One region of the Geobacillus sp. FSL K6-0789 genome, then DNA from elsewhere that is predicted to be linked to it. Evidence: riboswitches for the same ligand, from Rfam matches in the RefSeq annotation. Region 1 holds a riboswitch; each other region holds the start of a gene.

The links. A riboswitch is a leader RNA that binds a small molecule or an ion and turns the genes downstream of it on or off. The one in region 1 is predicted to bind S-adenosylmethionine.
Region 2: it holds a riboswitch for S-adenosylmethionine, as region 1 does, so the genes downstream of both, NSQ51_RS04325 (methionine biosynthesis PLP-dependent protein) here and NSQ51_RS03575 (bifunctional homocysteine S-methyltransferase/methylenetetrahydrofolate reductase) in region 1, are expected to answer to the same signal.
Region 3: it holds a riboswitch for S-adenosylmethionine, as region 1 does, so the genes downstream of both, NSQ51_RS06575 (AraC family transcriptional regulator) here and NSQ51_RS03575 (bifunctional homocysteine S-methyltransferase/methylenetetrahydrofolate reductase) in region 1, are expected to answer to the same signal.
Region 4: it holds a riboswitch for S-adenosylmethionine, as region 1 does, so the genes downstream of both, metK (methionine adenosyltransferase) here and NSQ51_RS03575 (bifunctional homocysteine S-methyltransferase/methylenetetrahydrofolate reductase) in region 1, are expected to answer to the same signal.

Annotation. Positions count from the first base shown of each region.
Region 1 covers NZ_CP151966.1:681,844-686,217, forward strand. Annotated here, with positions in the region: gene NSQ51_RS03575 (bifunctional homocysteine S-methyltransferase/methylenetetrahydrofolate reductase) at 1-1,476, opposite strand, end outside; SAM riboswitch class I at 1,546-1,647, opposite strand; gene NSQ51_RS03580 (zinc-ribbon domain-containing protein) at 1,780-2,163, opposite strand; gene NSQ51_RS03585 (hypothetical protein) at 2,465-2,635, shown strand; gene NSQ51_RS03590 (uberolysin/carnocyclin family circular bacteriocin) at 2,699-2,929, shown strand; gene NSQ51_RS03595 (hypothetical protein) at 2,997-4,374, shown strand, end outside.
Region 2 covers NZ_CP151966.1:816,132-820,505, forward strand. Annotated here, with positions in the region: gene NSQ51_RS04305 (stage VI sporulation protein F) at 1-36, shown strand, start outside; gene NSQ51_RS04310 (GNAT family N-acetyltransferase) at 154-588, opposite strand; gene NSQ51_RS04315 (YjcG family protein) at 585-1,109, opposite strand; gene NSQ51_RS04320 (alpha/beta hydrolase-fold protein) at 1,148-1,876, opposite strand; SAM riboswitch class I at 2,070-2,180, shown strand; gene NSQ51_RS04325 (methionine biosynthesis PLP-dependent protein) at 2,380-3,483, shown strand; gene metC (cystathionine beta-lyase) at 3,487-4,374, shown strand, end outside.
Region 3 covers NZ_CP151966.1:1,252,579-1,256,952, forward strand. Annotated here, with positions in the region: gene opp4A (oligopeptide ABC transporter substrate-binding protein) at 1-1,355, shown strand, start outside; SAM riboswitch class I at 1,406-1,510, shown strand; partial or broken gene NSQ51_RS06575 (AraC family transcriptional regulator) at 1,691-1,867, shown strand; partial or broken gene NSQ51_RS06580 (YjiH family protein) at 1,922-2,056, shown strand; partial or broken gene NSQ51_RS06585 (YjiH family protein) at 2,572-2,739, shown strand; gene mscL (large conductance mechanosensitive channel protein MscL) at 2,822-3,217, opposite strand; gene NSQ51_RS06595 (hypothetical protein) at 3,367-3,636, shown strand; partial or broken gene NSQ51_RS06600 (YeeE/YedE thiosulfate transporter family protein) at 3,642-4,374, shown strand, end outside.
Region 4 covers NZ_CP151966.1:2,478,275-2,482,648, forward strand. Annotated here, with positions in the region: gene NSQ51_RS13075 (gamma carbonic anhydrase family protein) at 1-435, shown strand, start outside; gene metK (methionine adenosyltransferase) at 458-1,669, opposite strand; SAM riboswitch class I at 1,799-1,913, opposite strand; gene pckA (phosphoenolpyruvate carboxykinase (ATP)) at 2,132-3,718, shown strand; gene NSQ51_RS13090 (Rpn family recombination-promoting nuclease/putative transposase) at 3,843-4,374, opposite strand, start outside.

The DNA.
Region 1 (4,374 bases):
CAAGAAATAGTGGGCGCCGCATTGAATTTTTTTCTCCATTCGCTCAACTGCTTTATCCAAATGGCGGACGTTCGGGTTGAACGCAGCGCCGATCGAGAAGTTCGTTTTTTGCCCAAGCGGTTTGCCCGAGTACGACAGCCCTTCGTTAAACTGGCGGATCAAGCGGATCAAATCGAACGATGATAAATCATACACCGACGTTGCTCCTGGGAAGTCGCCGATTTTCGACGGGTCGCCGGTAATGGCGAGCACGTCGGTGATGCCGAGCGTATGCAAGCCCATCAAATGCGACTGTAAGCCGATCAAATTGCGATCGCGGCATGTAATATGCACAAGCGGGCGGATGCCGAGTTGCTCCTTGATGATCGTGGCGACAGCGGCGTTGCTGATGCGCGGCGTGGCGAGCGAGTTGTCGGCCAACGTCAGCGCATCGATGCCGGCGTCATGGAGCGCTTTCGCCCCAGCAAGAAACTTGTCAATGCCGAGTTGCTTCGGCGGATCTAGCTCCACAATGACCGAGCGGTACGTGCGGGCGAGCTCGGGAAGCGGAGTCGGCGCGGGCCGATCGGCTTGCACCGATACAGATGCCGTGCGCCGCTTCACCGTTTTTTCCGTCACCGGCGTCCGGTCGGCGAGCGCCTTTGCCATTGCCTCAATATGTTTCGGCGTCGTGCCGCAGCACCCGCCGATCAAGCGCACCCCTTGGTCGCGGAACGCTTTGGCTGTTTCCTCGAAATATTCAGCGTTCGTCTCATAGACAAGCCGGCCATCGCGGTAATCCGGGAGGCTCGCATTCGGATACGCCGACAAAAACGCCTGCTTCGGCAGCGGCACTTCCTCGAGCGACCGAAGCATATGATATGGACCGAGACGACAGTTCAGTCCGACGACATCGGCCCCGAGCGCCTCCAGGCGGATAAGGGCGTCCGCGAGCGGCGTGCCATCTTGCAAGACGCCGACTTCATGGAGCGAGACGTGAGCGATAATCGGCAAGTCGGTCTCTTTGCGGGCGATGGCAAGCACCGTCTCCAACTCTTCCAAATCGTAATACGTCTCGAGCAGCACGCCGTCGACTCCTTCAGCCATCAGGACAAACAGCTGCTCGCGAAACGTCCGTTTCACTTCTTCAAGCGTGACGACGCTTTTGTTTAACGTGCGCAGCCCCCCGATCGTTCCGAGCACGTATGCCCGCCCGTTCGCCGCTTGCCTGGCGAGCCGCACCGCCGCGCGGTTGATGGCCGGCACCTCATCTTCAAGGCCGTAGCGGGCGAGTTTCACATAGTTGGCGCCGTATGTATTCGTCTGAATGACATCGGCGCCCGCGGCGATATACGCTTCATGAATATGAATGATTTCGTCTGGATTCGATAGATTCAATTCTTCAAAACAACGGTCGACGCCATGCGAATATAACAGCGTCCCCATCGCTCCGTCGGCGATGAGAATGCGTTGTTTCAACTCATCGAGCAGCCCCACGTTTGATTCCCCCATTTCGTTGTAGTAAAAGAAAAAAGCCTTCTAAGAAGAAGACTTTTCGTTCGCTTCTTCTTATCTTCCAGGCTTCCGCCTGTCTGGATTTAGCACCTTGGCCGCGGCCAGGTTGCTGAGGGTTCACCAGGCCATTCCCTCCCCCTCTCTTGATAAGAATGCCGGTATGCAATTGTGCGGTGACGTTTTGATGATTACTATATAATTTAATGTATTTTTCGAAATTATTCAATACGGTGAAGAAGGAAATTTCAAAAGTTAAAGAGATTCAGATAAAAAGAGCGGCTCGCGTCAAGGGCTCGGTGCTTTCCCGCATCGGGGGCAAAACTGAAAATCACGCTGCACATGTTCTCCGCAGTATGGGCAATACTTGTTTGTTTTCTCTTTGCCTCCAAATCGGACGTTCAGTGGGTCGGGCTCTTCCTCGCTGACGACAATGTCCAATAAGGACATGCGTTGTTTTCCCGTCGCATTTTTGTAATGGTAAATTGCTTGAAATACACCGATGGCGATGACGACAAGGCCGAAAAACGGAAAAAAGCGGGCGGCGGGAAACGGCGAGTCCGCGGTGATGGAGAAGGTCATCACCATCCAAAAGATGCCGAACAACACAGCGGCGATGCTGCCGAACAGCCCTTGCATCGACGGGACGCGGCCGGGTTTGATGCTTTTCAAGTGGATTCCTTCTCCATTCGTTTCATGTTGGTTGGGATTATTATACCATATGATGATGTAGGAAACATGGGATGACGTAATAAAAAAGAAGCATTGTATCTCCTCCCTTACCTTGTACTAATCTCTTAAAAGCATCTCTGTTTCATGTCAATAGCACGAAATATGTCGAAATATGTAAAAAAAGATAAAATTATCGAACGATTTCTCTTCTTTTTTTTTTTAGAGTCAAGGTGTATAATTAAAATGGATGATATTAACAAGGAATTTACTAGAAACCGCATCGCAGACAGGAGTGAAGTGGGTGAAACAATGGTCGTGGCCGTATTTTATTCTGATTAGCCTGCCGCTTGTTGTGTTGATTGGAGTTGCTTTTCGCCTAAAAGCGGCCAGCATGCCCATCAAAATAGGATTTATTGTATTGGTGCTGCTTTACGGCGGGGTTTATTCTCGTTTAGTGCGAAGGATGAGATAGACACAGAATGTTTTTGAAAAAAGTTTTGATCGATTATCATTTACTGGAAGGAGGTGATAGGTTATGAGTTTGCTGGCGCTTGTTGCCGGGACGCTCGGCGTGTCACAGACAATCGCGACGACGGTTGTTTCGATTGTGTTGACCGGCTCCACTCTCATTTCTATTATTCTTGGGATCACCGCTATTTTGTCAGGTGGAGTCGACGCCATTTTGGAAATTGGGTGGTCAGCTTTTGTCGCGACGGTGAAAAAAATAGTGGCGGAACGAGGAAAAGCAGCAGCGATTGCATGGTAAAAGGCAAAACGGCAGGGGAAAAACTCCCTGCCGTTCCTAATGAGTAAATCAATGTGGGGGAAGAGAAATGAAACTCGTATGGCTGTTATATCAACAACGACAACGAAGCAGTTTGGAGCCGTTGCAGAGAAAATCGCCTTTTTCCCCGAAGATGACCATGTTCTTGGTGGAAGCGGCGAAATGGCTTGTTTCATCGGCTGTGGTTGTAGCCTTTTGTGCTCGATCCTCGACGCTGTTTCGCCCTTCTATGGTTATGGGAGCTCTTTTTTTCATGTCTGTCAGTCCTTTCATAGGAGTTTTGCTTGAGTCCAAAGAGGCATTGCAACGTCAATACCATTATCATTATGTGCGTCTGTCTGGAGTGCGGGATGACGAGGTGTGGCAGCGATTGCTCAAAATCCACTATGCTGTGTCTCTTCTGCGGCTATTGCCGATTTGGTTGCCTCCTTCCATTGGGTTGATGATGATGTTCGGGATCACAGGCGCATCATTCGTATGGTTTGGACATACGATGTTGTTGCTTCTTTATGTGACATCGCATATAGTGCGTGGCTCAACTTTTAGAGCGATAGGCGCATTTTCTGCCTTTTTCTTTCGAATGGCATCATTCGCGATTGGTTATGTCGTGCTTGCGGCGATTGTGCCGTTGCTGCAATTGTCCCGCCAAGCGGTTCGAATGTATGGGTTGTCGCTCTCTTACCTTGTGTATATGGATGGTTATGTTGCTCATTGGCAACAGCTGTTTTATGAACGCATGACAAGTTGGAGGGAAGGGTGGTTATTTTCAAGTACAACTTTATCATTCATCGGTGCTGGATTCGCTCTGTTGGCTTTGATTTGCTTTTCTTTCACTCGTGCGTCTCATTCTGACAAGACAGCGTACATGCTATATTCATGGCATCAACGTGTCATAGAGTCGTTAAAAATTCGCAGCACGAATAATGCAATTTTATATAAAGATCTTTGTCTGTTAACACGCCAAGCCCGTGAGTTGACGAAACCGCCTTGGTCGCTATTTTTGCCAGGGGAATGGTTTTTGGTCGCAGGAGCGAATTTGGCGCTGTTGCCGATTGTTCATAACGGGTCGATCATTTTGTTTTTGTTTATGTTTGAAATGTATATCGTCATGACAGGGACGTTGCGGGCCATTACCGACGTCTTTCGCGACATTTTTCAGTTTGAAAGCGAGATGGAGCGTCTCACTGTGTTTCGTCTTCTTTCTCCACCTCCTCTTGTACCGTTAATCGAAGCGAAATGGACGCTGCTTGAGCGATTAGGCGTCTACCCATGCATGACGGCAGTAGGATTGCTACTTCTCGAATACATAGGATTATTGGGGATGCGTGGAGGGCTTTGGGCAGCAATGGGAGCTGTGGTGATGATGCCCGTCTATTCGCTTGTTGTCAAGCGGATTTTGCGCACCGATTATGAAGTATTCTGCCTTG
Region 2 (4,374 bases), 130 kb from region 1:
AACACGATCGCCAATATGTTGAACAACAAAAAGTAAGCAAAAGGGAGCTTGCGTGCGCACAGCTCCCTTTTGCTCTGCTTGGCTCAGGAGAGCGAAACGATGTTCGATGATCCCAAGCCTTGGATCAGTGTAGACGAGGCTGTTCTATGGCCATCATTCGAGTGATTTCACCATCGTGACATGTGGGATGCCGGCGTCCATAAAGACGCCGGAGACGGTCGTATAGCCGAGCTTTTGGTAAAACGGTTCTGCGTGCGTCTGGGCGTTCAGTTTCGCCGTTTTCGCCCCTTTTGTTTTCGCAAGCTGCTCCAACGCCTCCATCACCATCCGGCCGACGCCGCGGCCGCGGTAAGCCGGCAAAACGCAGATGCGCTCCGCTTTGCCAACCCCTTCATCGACCAGGCGAAACCGGCCGGCTGCGACTGCTTGTTCGCCATCGTATAGGACGAGATGGAACGATTCATGTTCAAATGCATCGATTTCTTCTTCTTCCGGCACGTTTTGCTCTTCGATGAATACAATCCGACGGACGCGCAACGCGTCTTCATACAACGCGCGGTCTTCCGTTGTTCCAATGGCGACGTTCATTCTCCCGTTTCCTTTCCTCCAACGATAAAGGTTTCATAGACAGTCCATGATCCGTTCTCGAGCTGGTAAAGAAGGTGGAACCGGTCGACCGTCTCTTCAAAATGGACGTTTTGCAGCCGCAGTTGGCTGTAGACGTCAGCGTATTCCGCATTCGGCAAATCGCGGCCAATTGTAATGTGCGGCACGAACACGAATTCCGGCTCCCCGGCAAACAAGCCGCTGTGCAGCTGCTCGTGCAACCGTTCCAGCACTTCGTTTGGCTCGACTTTCAAATAAATGATGTGGCTTGTCGGGTAAAACGAGCTGAATTTCGTCACTTTGATCGGAATTGGCTCCGTTTCCGCTGCGATGCGGCGCAGCTCTTTCGTCATTTCTTTGATTTGCTCCTCATCCGCCTCAAACGGGTATTTTAATGTAATGTGCGGCGGGATGAGGGCGTAATGGCTGTCGTACCGCTTCCGGTACGAGTTGGCGAAGTCTTGAATCCGCTTTGGCGGAAAAATGACAATGACGTACTTCATTCCGCTTTCCCTCCTTCAGATGGTTCGTTTGCCGTTATTTACAGCGACAAAATGGCCGATACCGCCCGGGGCACATCCGGCTGCCAATACGTCCATGCATGCCCGCCGGCAAATTCATGGTACGTGTAGGGAAACCGCTTTTCGATCAATAAGTCCCGTGCGGCCCGGTTCGGGGTGATAAAATCGCGTACATGGCCGTCCGTCGTTTTGACCGCCGTTTCTTCTGCGCCGACGGAATGGTAAAGGGAAAGAAGCGACGGGGCGCGGAACGCGCGGATGCGTTCGAGCACTGAGTCGTCAATGTAAGGAGACTGCATGGCGATTTTTCCAAATGTATGCGGATACAACAGACCGGCTAGAAGCGACACGGTTCCTCCCAGCGAATCGCCAATCAGCGCTCGTCCTTTGCCCATTTGATATGTCGGCAGCTCGCGATCCAAAAACGGCGCGAGCTCATGGGCCAAAAAGCGGATATAGGCTTCGTTTTTTCGACCGGCCGGGTGGTATTTCTCGTAGCGGTCGCTGACGTTCCGGTACGGGATGCCGACAACGATCGTTCGGTCGATCGTTCCTTCGTCCATGAGTGTCTCGATCACGGTTTTGATTTTTCCGTACATAAAATAATCCTTGCCGTCTTGCGCGATTAATAAAGAATATTTATGCAACGGAGAAAAATCGCTTGGCAAGTAGACAAGCAACCCGATTTCTTCTTGCAGCTCCCTGCTGTAAAGCGTATAATCGCGCATCGTTCCTGATGCTGTCGCCATGATCATCCTCCATGAAAGCGCAAGTTCACTTGTTATTGTAACATATTTAGGCAAAAAGATGTTAACGAAGGGCTCGAATTTTTCGTGAACTTGCCGAACATTGGTGCCGGCAAAAAAAATGACTTGCAAAAATGACCGGAATGCGTTACATTTTTTAATAAATTAACAATTAACAAAATTAAATACGCAGCGGTTCTTATCAAGAGAAGCGGAGGGAACTGGCCCAATGAAGCTTCAGCAACCAGCCGCCCGACGGCCAGGTGCTAAATCCAGCGAATTGAGCATTCAATTCGGCAGATAAGAAGAAGCATGACCATGTTCGTATGGAAAAGTCTTCTTCTTAGAAGACTTTTTTTATTTACTCAAGCGGCCGCTCCCTCAACCGAGAGGCGTCGAGGATCAAGGCCCTCGGCTGCTGCTTGACCAACAGCGGCGCTTCGTTGGGCGTTAAGTGGTTGGCCGTTGATCCATGATGGAATTTTCAACAGAAGGAGAGAGATGAGGTGGATAAACTAGAAACGTTGTTAGCGCAAATTGGCAACCGGAGCGAAACGGTGACGGGGACGGTCAACCCGCCAGTTTATTTTTCCACCGCCTACCGTCATGCCGGCATCGGGGAGTCGACCGGGTTTGACTATATCCGCACCGGCAACCCGACGCGCAAAATCGTCGAAGAAGCGATCGCGAGACTGGAAGGCGGCGACCAAGGCTATGCGTTCAGCTCCGGCATGGCCGCCATTCAGACAGTGCTCGCCTTGTTTGAGAGCGGAGACGAGTTTCTCGTATCGGCCGACCTTTACGGCGGGACGTACCGCCTGTTTGAGCGCGGCTGGCGCAAGTACGGTCTCGGCTTTCATTACGTCGATTTTGCTGATCTCGCTGCGGTGGAAGCGTGTATCACCGAAAAAACGAAAGCGATTTTCCTGGAAACACCGACGAACCCGCTTATGCATGAGACCGATATCCGCGCCGTCTCCGAATTCGCCAAACGGCATGGGCTGCTGCTGATCGTCGATAACACGTTTTACACGCCGGTGCTCCAACGCCCAATCGAACAAGGCGCCGATATTGTCATCCACAGCGCCACGAAATATTTAGGCGGCCATAACGACGTGTTGGCTGGCCTTGTCGTCGCCAAGGGCGAGGAGCTCTGTCAACGCCTGACCGAGTATCAGAACGCCATCGGCGCGGTGTTGTCGCCGTTTGATTCGTGGCTGTTGATTCGCGGGATGAAAACGCTGGCGCTAAGGATGCGCCAGCATGAAGAAAACGCCAAGCGCATCAGCGCCTTTTTGCGCGAACATGAAGATGTCACTGATGTGCTGTATCCGGGGAGAGGCGGGATGCTGTCGTTCCGGATTGCCGATGAAAAGTGGGTGAACGGGTTTTTAAAAAGCTTGCGCCTCATTACATTCGCGGAAAGCCTGGGCGGAGTCGAAAGCTTTATTACGTACCCAGCGACGCAGACGCATGCGGACATTCCTGAGGAAATCCGCATCCAAAACGGTATTTGCAACCGGCTGCTCCGCTTCTCGGTCGGCATCGAACATGCGGATGATTTAATCGCCGACTTGGCGCAAGCGTTCAAACACATGAAAGAGGTGTAAGCGATGGAACGGGAATGGTCGTTTTCAACGAAACTGCTCCATAATGAATGGAAAGTCGATCGCCACACGGGAGCGATGAGCGTGCCGATCCAGCACGCCTCCACGTTCCATCAGTTCGATTTCGCCACGTTCGGCAAATACGACTACAGCCGCTCCGGCAACCCGACGCGCGAGGCGCTTGAGGAAACGATCGCGGCGTTAGAAGGCGGAACGCGCGGATTCGCCTTCGCTTCTGGCATGGCGGCCATTTCGACGGCGTTTTTGCTCTTGTCCCGAGGCGACCACGTCCTCGTGACCGAAGACGTCTACGGCGGCACGTACCGGATGATCACGGAAGTGTTGACCCGCTTTGGCATCGAGCATACGTTTGTCGATATGACAGATTTAAACACAGTAGCGGAAAACATTCGTCCGAACACGAAAGTCATTTATATGGAAACGCCGTCCAATCCGCTGTTAAAAGTGACCGATATTCAAGGCGTCGTCAAGTTGGCGAAGGCGCATGGCTGTTTGACATTCTTGGATAATACGTTCATGACGCCGGCGTTGCAGCGGCCGCTTGACCTTGGCGTCGATATTGTCCTTCACAGCGCCACGAAATTTTTAGCCGGCCATAGCGACGTCGTCGCCGGATTGGCCGTGGTGAAAGATGAAGAGTTGGGAAAAGAGCTGTACAAACTGCAAAACGCGTTTGGTGCCGTTCTTGGCGTCCAAGATGCGTGGCTTGTGCTGCGGGGATTAAAAACGCTCCACGTTCGGCTGAAGCAGTCGTCCGAATCCGCCCTGGCCATCGCTGAGTATTTGGCGCGCCATCCGAAAGTGGAAGATGTGTATTATCCAGGGCTTTCGCACCACCCAGGCCATGACATCCAGCGCCATCAGGCGGCCGGG
Region 3 (4,374 bases), 570 kb from region 1:
TGGAGTATGCGTATTTGGTCATCGGCCATAAAGATTACACCGGCGTCCGCTATGGCGATGCGCTCATCCAAGGGATCGTCGGGATGGAAGAATATCACAGCGGCAAAGCGGATAAAATTTCCGGCATTAAAGTCATCGACAAAAAGACGTTGACGATCACATGGAAACAGGCCAATCCGTCGGTGTTGACTGGCATTTGGGCGTATCCGCTGCCGAAGCATTACTTGAAAGACATTCCGATCAAAGACTTGGCGAAATCGGATAAAATCCGGAAAAAACCGATCGGGTTCGGTCCGTTTAAAGTGAAGAAAATCGTTCCGGGCGAGTCGGTAGAGTTTGTTCGCAATGATGACTACTGGGCTGGCAAACCGAACTTGGAAGGCGTCATTTTGAAAGTCGTCAGCCCGCAAGTCGTCCTGCAAGCGCTGAAAAAAGGCGAAATTGACGTCGCTGGGTTCCCGACTGACCAATATTTGAACGCGAAAGGGACGAAAAACATTCAGTTTATCGGTAGAGTGGGTTTGTCGTACAGCTATATCGGCTTTAAACTCGGCCATTGGGATGCGAAAAAGCAGGAAAACGTAATGGACAATCCGAAATTCCAAAACAAAAAACTGCGCCAAGCCATGGCGTACGCCATCAACAACCAAGAGGTGGCCGACCGCCTGTATCATGGTTTGCGCTTCCCGGCGAACACGCTCATTCCGCCGTCGTTCCCGGGCTATCATGACAGTTCCATCAAAGGGTATACGTACAATCCGGAAAAAGCGAAACAATTGCTGGATGAAGCGGGATATAAAGATGTGGATGGCGATGGCCTCCGCGAAGATCCAAACGGCAAAAAATTCAAGATCAACTTCTTGGCGATGAGCGGTGGGGACATCGCTGAACCGCTGGCCAAATTTTATATGCAATGCTGGAAAGATGTGGGTCTCGATGTTCAGCTTGTAGACGGACGCTTGGCGGAGTTCAACTCCTTCTACGATATGGTCGAAAAAGACGATCCGAAAGTGGATGTCTACGCCGCCGCTTGGTCAACTGGAACGGACGTCGACCCGTACGGATTGTACGGCCGCAACGCCATGTTCAACTACTCGCGTTGGGTGAACGAGAAAAATGATGAGCTGCTGGAAAAAGGCCATTCCGAGCAGGCGTTTGACAAGGAGTATCGCCGGAAAATTTACAGTGAATGGCAACAGCTGATGAACGAAGAAGTTCCGGTCATCCCGACGTTGTATGGTTTGTCCATTTATGCCGTCAACAACCGCGTCGCCAACTTTACGGTTGACCCGAGCTCGAAACTGACGTGGAAAGATGTCGGCGTCACGTCCGAGCAACCGGAAGTCGAACAATGACGATTGTTGCCTTTGATGATGTACGATAAGATAGAAGATAAATTGCATACGTCTTATCAAGAGTGGGCGAGAGAACGGGCTTGATGACCCCACAGCAACCTGCCGCAGGCAAGGTGCTAACACCCGCAAAGCGGTTTCGCTTTGGATGATAAGAACGGCTCATGACCCCTTTCGCCTCATTCCGAGGCGAAGGGGGTTTTTGTCGATGGGAGGTGAAGGAGAAACAGTGGAGGAGGCGGTTTCGCTCCGTGCTTGCATGGCCGCTCATCTCCCTGCCGCAGCGTTCTCCGTTTGTGTCATGCGCTGTGTGCAGGCGGAGCTCATCCGGTTTGACTCTAAGGCGGCGGCTGACAAGCATCTTGGCACAAATCCGCCGGTTTATGAAAACATACGGCCTTGACCGCGGCGGAACCGAGCGGGAGTATATGCGCATTTTTCAAGACATTTTGTACAATCCCGTCTTGTATCGCATCGTTCAAGAATTGATTTTATTTTTATATCGGTTGTTCCACTTGCCAGGCACCGCCTTTTTCTTAATGACAAAAGCCGTCGATGCCCGCCGTTTGATCGACGCCGTCGCTTCCTTTGTCGGCAGCTACTCCATTGGGTTATTGATCACTAATAAAGTGTTCAAAGAAGGCAAATATACCGTGAAAGAAGCGGCGATCATCGCTACCGGCTTTTCCACTGTATCCGTGACATGTGAAGAAGTTGGGATTAAGTTAATAGTAACTGAAGAGTCTTATACAAGCGGAACATCATTTTTAGACGGAGAAGCTCCAACCAAAGAAAATTATAATAAAAACAGAAGAATTAAAAGAGGTTTATTTAAATCCAATAAAGGGATTTTAATAAATGCAGACGTGAATGGAGCTTATCAAATAATTAAAAAAGTATCTCCAAATGCTTTTAACAAAAGCTATGGAGTAGAGGCTGTGGTGTTACAGCCATCTAAGATATCCGTATCTTAGTAAAGAGTAATGTTTTTTATTACCTGAATCCGTGATAAAAACGCGTTCAAACTGCTGAGAAAGCTTGATAAATCAACAAATATCACACTTTTTGCTTTTCACTCAATAAGTGAACATCCGAAACTGGGCTAAACCCTTGATATGATTACGTTTTCCGGTGCTTTTGATGAGCTGCTGTCACGGATTCAGGTATTATATTTCTTTAATATTTTTTACCATTTTTAACATTACTCATAACATGGGAGAACTTGCGCGATGGCTTCATCATGATGATGGGCATTTTGCCGTCCATTATGTCAGTCGGACTGATCGGGCTGTTGCTCGCTGAATATACGCCGGTGTTTGACTGGTTGGGTTACCTGTTCTACCCATTCACCCTTCTGTTGCAAATCCCTGAACCGCTGTTGGCTGCGATTTTCGGGTTCGCCGCCATTCCATCAACCCGATTGAGAAGTTTCAGCGCCATGAAAGCCTGTCCATCTTCCAGACAGGCTTTCACGTCGTTTCCCGCTGCTGCTTTAACAAATCGCGAATTTCTGTCAATAGCTCCTCCTCTTTCGTCAGCGTCGGTGCGGTTTCCTTCACCTCTTCCTGCTTTTTCACCCGTTCATACAGCGTGTTGATCAATTTCACAAACAGGAAAATCGAAAACGCGATGATCAAAAAATCGACGACTGTTTGGATAAACGCCCCATATTTCACTTCCGCTTTGCCGACTTTCCAAGACAAATCGCTGAAATTGATGCCGCCTAGAATCAGCCCGACAAGCGGCATGATGATGTCATTGACGAGCGAGGAAACGATTTTGCCAAACGCCCCGCCGATGATCACCCCAACGGCTAAATCGATGACATTGCCGCGGACGGCGAATTTTTTAAACTCGTTCCACATGGTCATCTCCTTCCGAAGAAAATGTTCGTCTGCTATTATACCCGACCGGCCGCAACATTGAAACTTTTTAGCTTAAATCGTAGCAAATCAATTGGTTTTTATATATTATAGAATACGTTCATCAACCAAAACAAAAGGGGGAACGCATCGTGGAAGTGACCGCACAACAACGAGACGTTCGCGCGAAACAAGCAGCGAACGCCCCGAAACATCCGACTGCGTGGATTATTGCGGTCTCCATCCTCATATTGATCGGTGGCACGTTGTTCTTATATAGCCGTGTTTCCTGGCAACAGGCGCTTTTGTATGTGCTGGGAGCGTTTGGTGGATTTGTATTGTACCAGGCGCATTTTGGCTTTACATCCGCCTGGCGAAAGTTTATTCTATACCGCCAAGGGAAGGCATTCGGGCACAGATGATCATGATGGCGGCAGCCAGCGCGTTGTTTTTGCCGCTGCTCGTGAAAGGCTCAGTGCTCGGGCACCCGGTGTCAGGGTATGTATTTGGCGTGGGAGTATCGGTCATCGTCGGCGCTTTTCTGTTTGGCATCGGCATGCAGCTTGGCGACGGCTGCGCGTCGGGGACGTTGTACCATATCGGCGGGGGGCGATGCGAACGGCATCGTGACGCTCATCGGGTTCATCGCTGGCTCCGTCATTGCGACGACCCACTTTGACGTGTGGGCGAAGATGCCGCAATGGAAGCCGTTCTCGTTCATTGGCGAGTTCGGCCCCTTGGGAGGGTTTTTGCTTCAGTTGGTTTTGCTTGCGGTCGTCTACTATGCGGTGACGGTGATGGAAAAACGACGCCACGGCCAACGCGTTGCTGCATCGCTTGAGAACCATCATGGCTGGAAAGCGATTTACAAAGGGCCGTGGCCGCTTCTGGTCGGGGCGTTGCTCTTGGCTGTAACGAACGCGCTTGTGCTGATGATTAGCGGCAAGCCTTGGGGCATTACGTCCGCCTTCGCCCTTTGGGGAGCGAAGTTCGTGCAGCTGTTTGGCGTCGATCCGACTGCTTGGGCGTACTGGCAAGATGAAGCGAAACGGCAGGCGCTCGCGAATCCACTCTACTACGATACAACGACTGTGATGGACATCAGCTTGATGGTCGGCGCCTTATTGGCGGCGGCGCTCGCGGGCCGCTATACAAAACCC
Region 4 (4,374 bases), 1.4 Mb from region 1:
AATACCGTCATTCGCGGCGATGTGGCACCAACGGTGATTGGCAACCGGGTCAATATTCAAGATAACTCAATTTTGCATCAAAGTCCAAACAATCCGCTTATCATTGAGGACGGGGTGACGGTCGGCCATCAAGTCATTTTGCACAGCGCCATCGTTCGCAAAAACGCGCTCATCGGCATGGGCTCAATCATTTTGGACCGCGCGGAAATCGGGGAAGGCGCGTTTATCGGCGCCGGCAGTTTAGTGCCGCCGGGCAAAAAAATTCCACCCAACACGCTCGCCCTCGGCCGACCGGCGAAAGTCGTCCGCGAACTGACGGAAGACGATATCCGCGAAATGGAGCGCATCCGCCGCGAATATGTCGAGAAAGGGCAGTATTACAAAGCGCTGCAGCAACAGCGGACATCGTGCGCCGACAAAAAAGAGCTACCGTGATCAGGCAGCTCTTTTTCTTTCATCACTTGTCCGCCAGCGCCAGCGCTTGTTCTCTCAGCGTCGTCGCTTTATCAGTGCGCTCCCACGGCAAGTCGATGTCCGTACGCCCAAAATGGCCGTAAGCAGCCGTCTGTTTGTAAATCGGGCGGCGCAGGTCAAGCATTTTGATGATGCCCGCCGGGCGGAGATCGAAGTTGCTGCGCACGACCTCAATCAAAATGTCTTCCGACACTTTGCCGGTGCCGAACGTATCAATGGAAATCGATACCGGACGGGCGACGCCGATCGCGTAGGCGAGCTGCACTTCGCATTTGTCGGCCAGTCCTGCCGCGACGATGTTTTTCGCGACATAGCGGGCCGCATACGCTGCCGAGCGGTCGACTTTCGTCGGATCTTTGCCCGAGAACGCGCCACCGCCGTGGCGGGCGTAGCCGCCGTACGTATCGACGATGATTTTGCGCCCCGTCAACCCAGCATCCCCTTGCGGACCGCCGATGACAAACCGTCCTGTCGGGTTGATGAAATAGTTCGTGTTCTCATCAAGCAGCTCCGCGGGCACGACCGGCTTGATGACCTGCTCTTTAATGTCGCGCTCGATTTGCTCTTGCGTAATTTCCGGATGGTGCTGCGCGGAAACGACGATCGTATCGACGCGCACCGGTTTGCCGTTTTCATCGTATTCGATCGTCACTTGCGTTTTCCCGTCCGGCCGCAAGTACGGCAAGACGTCCGTTTTACGCACTTCCGCCAATCGGCGCGCCAAGCGGTGCGCAAGCGAAATCGGCAGCGGCATCAATTCTTCCGTCTCATTGCAGGCGAACCCAAACATCAATCCTTGGTCGCCGGCGCCGATCGCTTCAATTTCCTCATCAGTCATCTGACCTTCGCGCGCCTCGAGCGCCCGATCCACCCCCATCGCAATGTCCGGCGATTGTTCGTCAATCGACGTCAGCACCGCGCACGTATCAGCGTCAAATCCGTATTTGGCGCGCGTGTAGCCGATCTCCCGGATCGTATCGCGGACGATGCGCGGAATGTCCACGTATGTTGATGTCGTGATTTCCCCGCTCACGAGCACCAGCCCGGTCGTGACGCTCGTTTCGCAGGCGACGCGGGCGTTTGGATCTTTTTCCAAAATCGCATCCAAAATGGCGTCAGAAATTTGGTCGCAAATTTTATCCGGATGTCCTTCCGTCACAGACTCTGAAGTAAACAAGCGGCGTTTGGCTGACATTCGGTTTGTTTCCTCCTCTTGGCATAATGTGGCGACACGGAACTCATTTCCCTTTTTCCCTTCGCAATATAAAAAACCTTTCCTGTAACGGCTGAGGAAAGGTCATGGCAATCGTATTGCTTCCTTTCACTCTTATCGTTCAAGGACTGCGCCTTGCCACAGGTTAGCACCATTTCACACATGTCCAGTTGTGACGGTTGCTGGGCTTCATCGGGCCTGTCCCTCCACCGGCTCGGGATAAGAGTATCCGTTCAATGACTTATCTTATCGCAACGGAATCGGCAAAGTCAACTATCAAAATTCATTTTTTATCATTTCCAGCCGCGAAAATTCTTTCCTCAAGGAAATCGACACATTGGGCAAAATAAAGTTTGAAAAACCCACACAATTAGTATGGACTATTAATAAAAATGTGTTATACTATTTTCAAGAGTGATTACAAAAAGAAGGCGGGTTTTGAATATGGGGATCGCAAACATGACGAATAAGCTTGATTTATTGCTACAAAAACCGTACGTACATCACCAATTGTCCGTCGCCGAGCTCGTCGAGAAAGTCCTGCAACGGAACGAAGGACGGCTGACCCACACCGGAGCCGTCGCGGTGACAACCGGCAAGTACACGGGGCGGTCGCCGAAAGACAAATACATCGTCGAAGAACCGTCCACGAAGCAAACGATCGACTGGGGAACGGTCAACCAGCCGATGTCTCCGGAAACGTTTGAGAAACTGTACGACAAAGTGCTCGATTATTTAATGAAACAAGATGAACTGTTCGTCTTTAAAGGCTTTGCCGGCGCCGATCCGAAATACCGGCTGCCGATTCAAGTCGTCAACGAATTCGCCTGGCACAACTTGTTCGTCCATCAGCTGTTCGTCCGCCCGAGCGCCGAGGAGCTCGCCGCGCACGAGCCGCAATTCACCGTCATTTGCGCGCCGAACTTTAAAGCCGACCCGAAGGTGGACGGGACGCGCTCGGAAGCGTTCATCATCATCTCGTTTGAACGGCGCACCGTGTTGATCGGCGGCACCGAGTATGCCGGCGAAATGAAAAAATCGATTTTCTCGGTCATGAACTATGTGCTGCCGGAACAAGGCATCCTGCCGATGCACTGCTCGGCCAACGTCGGGCAGGAAGGCGATGTCGCCCTCTTTTTCGGCTTGTCGGGAACGGGAAAAACGACGCTCTCGACCGACCCGAACCGCCGCTTGATCGGCGATGACGAACACGGTTGGTCAAGCCGCGGCATTTTCAACATCGAAGGCGGCTGCTATGCGAAATGCATCAACCTATCGCGCGAGAAAGAGCCGCAAATTTTTGACGCCATCGGCTTCGGCGCGGTGCTCGAAAACGTCGTTCTCGATGACGCGACGCGGGTGCCGAATTACGACGACGGCACGCTGACGGAAAACACACGCGCCGCCTACCCGCTTCAGGCGATCCAAAACATCATCGACCCGAGCGTCGCCGGCCATCCGTCCACGATCGTGTTTTTGACAGCCGATGCGTTCGGCGTCCTGCCGCCGATCAGCAAGCTGACGCGCGAACAGGCGATGTACCATTTCTTAAGCGGCTACACAAGCAAGCTCGCCGGCACCGAACGCGGCGTCACCGAACCGGAAGCAACGTTCTCAACGTGCTTCGGCGCACCGTTTTTGCCGCGCCCGGCCGTTGAGTACGCGGAAATGCTCGGGCAAAAAATCGCCGAACACAACGTCCGCGTCTTTTTGGTCAACACCGGCTGGACAGGGGGGCCGTACGGCGTCGGAAGCCGCATGAAGCTCGCCTACACCCGGGCGATGGTGCAAGCCGCCGTCGAAGGGGAGCTCGACAACGTCGAAACGGTGCAAGACCCGATTTTCGGCCTCGCCATCCCGACCCGCGTCCCGGGCGTGCCGGATGACGTCCTGCAGCCGCAAAACACATGGGCCGACAAACAAGCATACGAACAAAAAGCAAAAGAGCTAGCGCAAAAATTCCGCGCCAACTTCCAAAAATTCGCCCACATCGATCCGTCCATCGAAAAACTCGGCGGACCGCTCGTGTAACAAGAACCCAGCCGGACAGGGAGCCGTTCCCTGTCCGGCTGTTTTTTCGAACGCATAAAATGATTGTCGTCGATCCCCCGGGATTTTTGTACGATTGGAGGTCGACGACAATGCGAAGGCGGGTTTACTTCTTCAGCTGTTCAATCTTTTCCGCCGGCAGCCCGGTCAGCTCGTGGATCGTGTCGACATCGTACCCTTTCGCCAACATTTTCTTCGCGATGTCGATTTTCCCTTCCTCAATCCCTTTTTGGCGCCCTTGCTTCATCCCTTGTTTGACTCCTTGTTGAATTCCCTTTTCCATTCCCCGCTGTTCGTACGAGACGATGAGCTCCATCACTTGCTTCGCTTCCTTCGTCTCCATTTGGCTCACCTCGTTTCGCAGTTGGATTTCCTCCGCTTCGGACAACCGCAAATACGTTTCAAAAAACCCAAACAACAGCCGCTGCTTCGCCTCATCGAGCTCAAGGCGGACTAGCATGCGCAAAAACTCCTTTTTCACTTCCACCTTCTCGCTTTCATTATACCCCATTTTGCTTAACAAGGCGGCGGCAACCGGATTGTCACGGCGGATGTACTCGCGCCACGGCAGTTTGCGCAGTTCCACCGTCAGAAAGCGGAAGTCGAGAACGGTCAAAAACGGAAACTGGACGACCAAT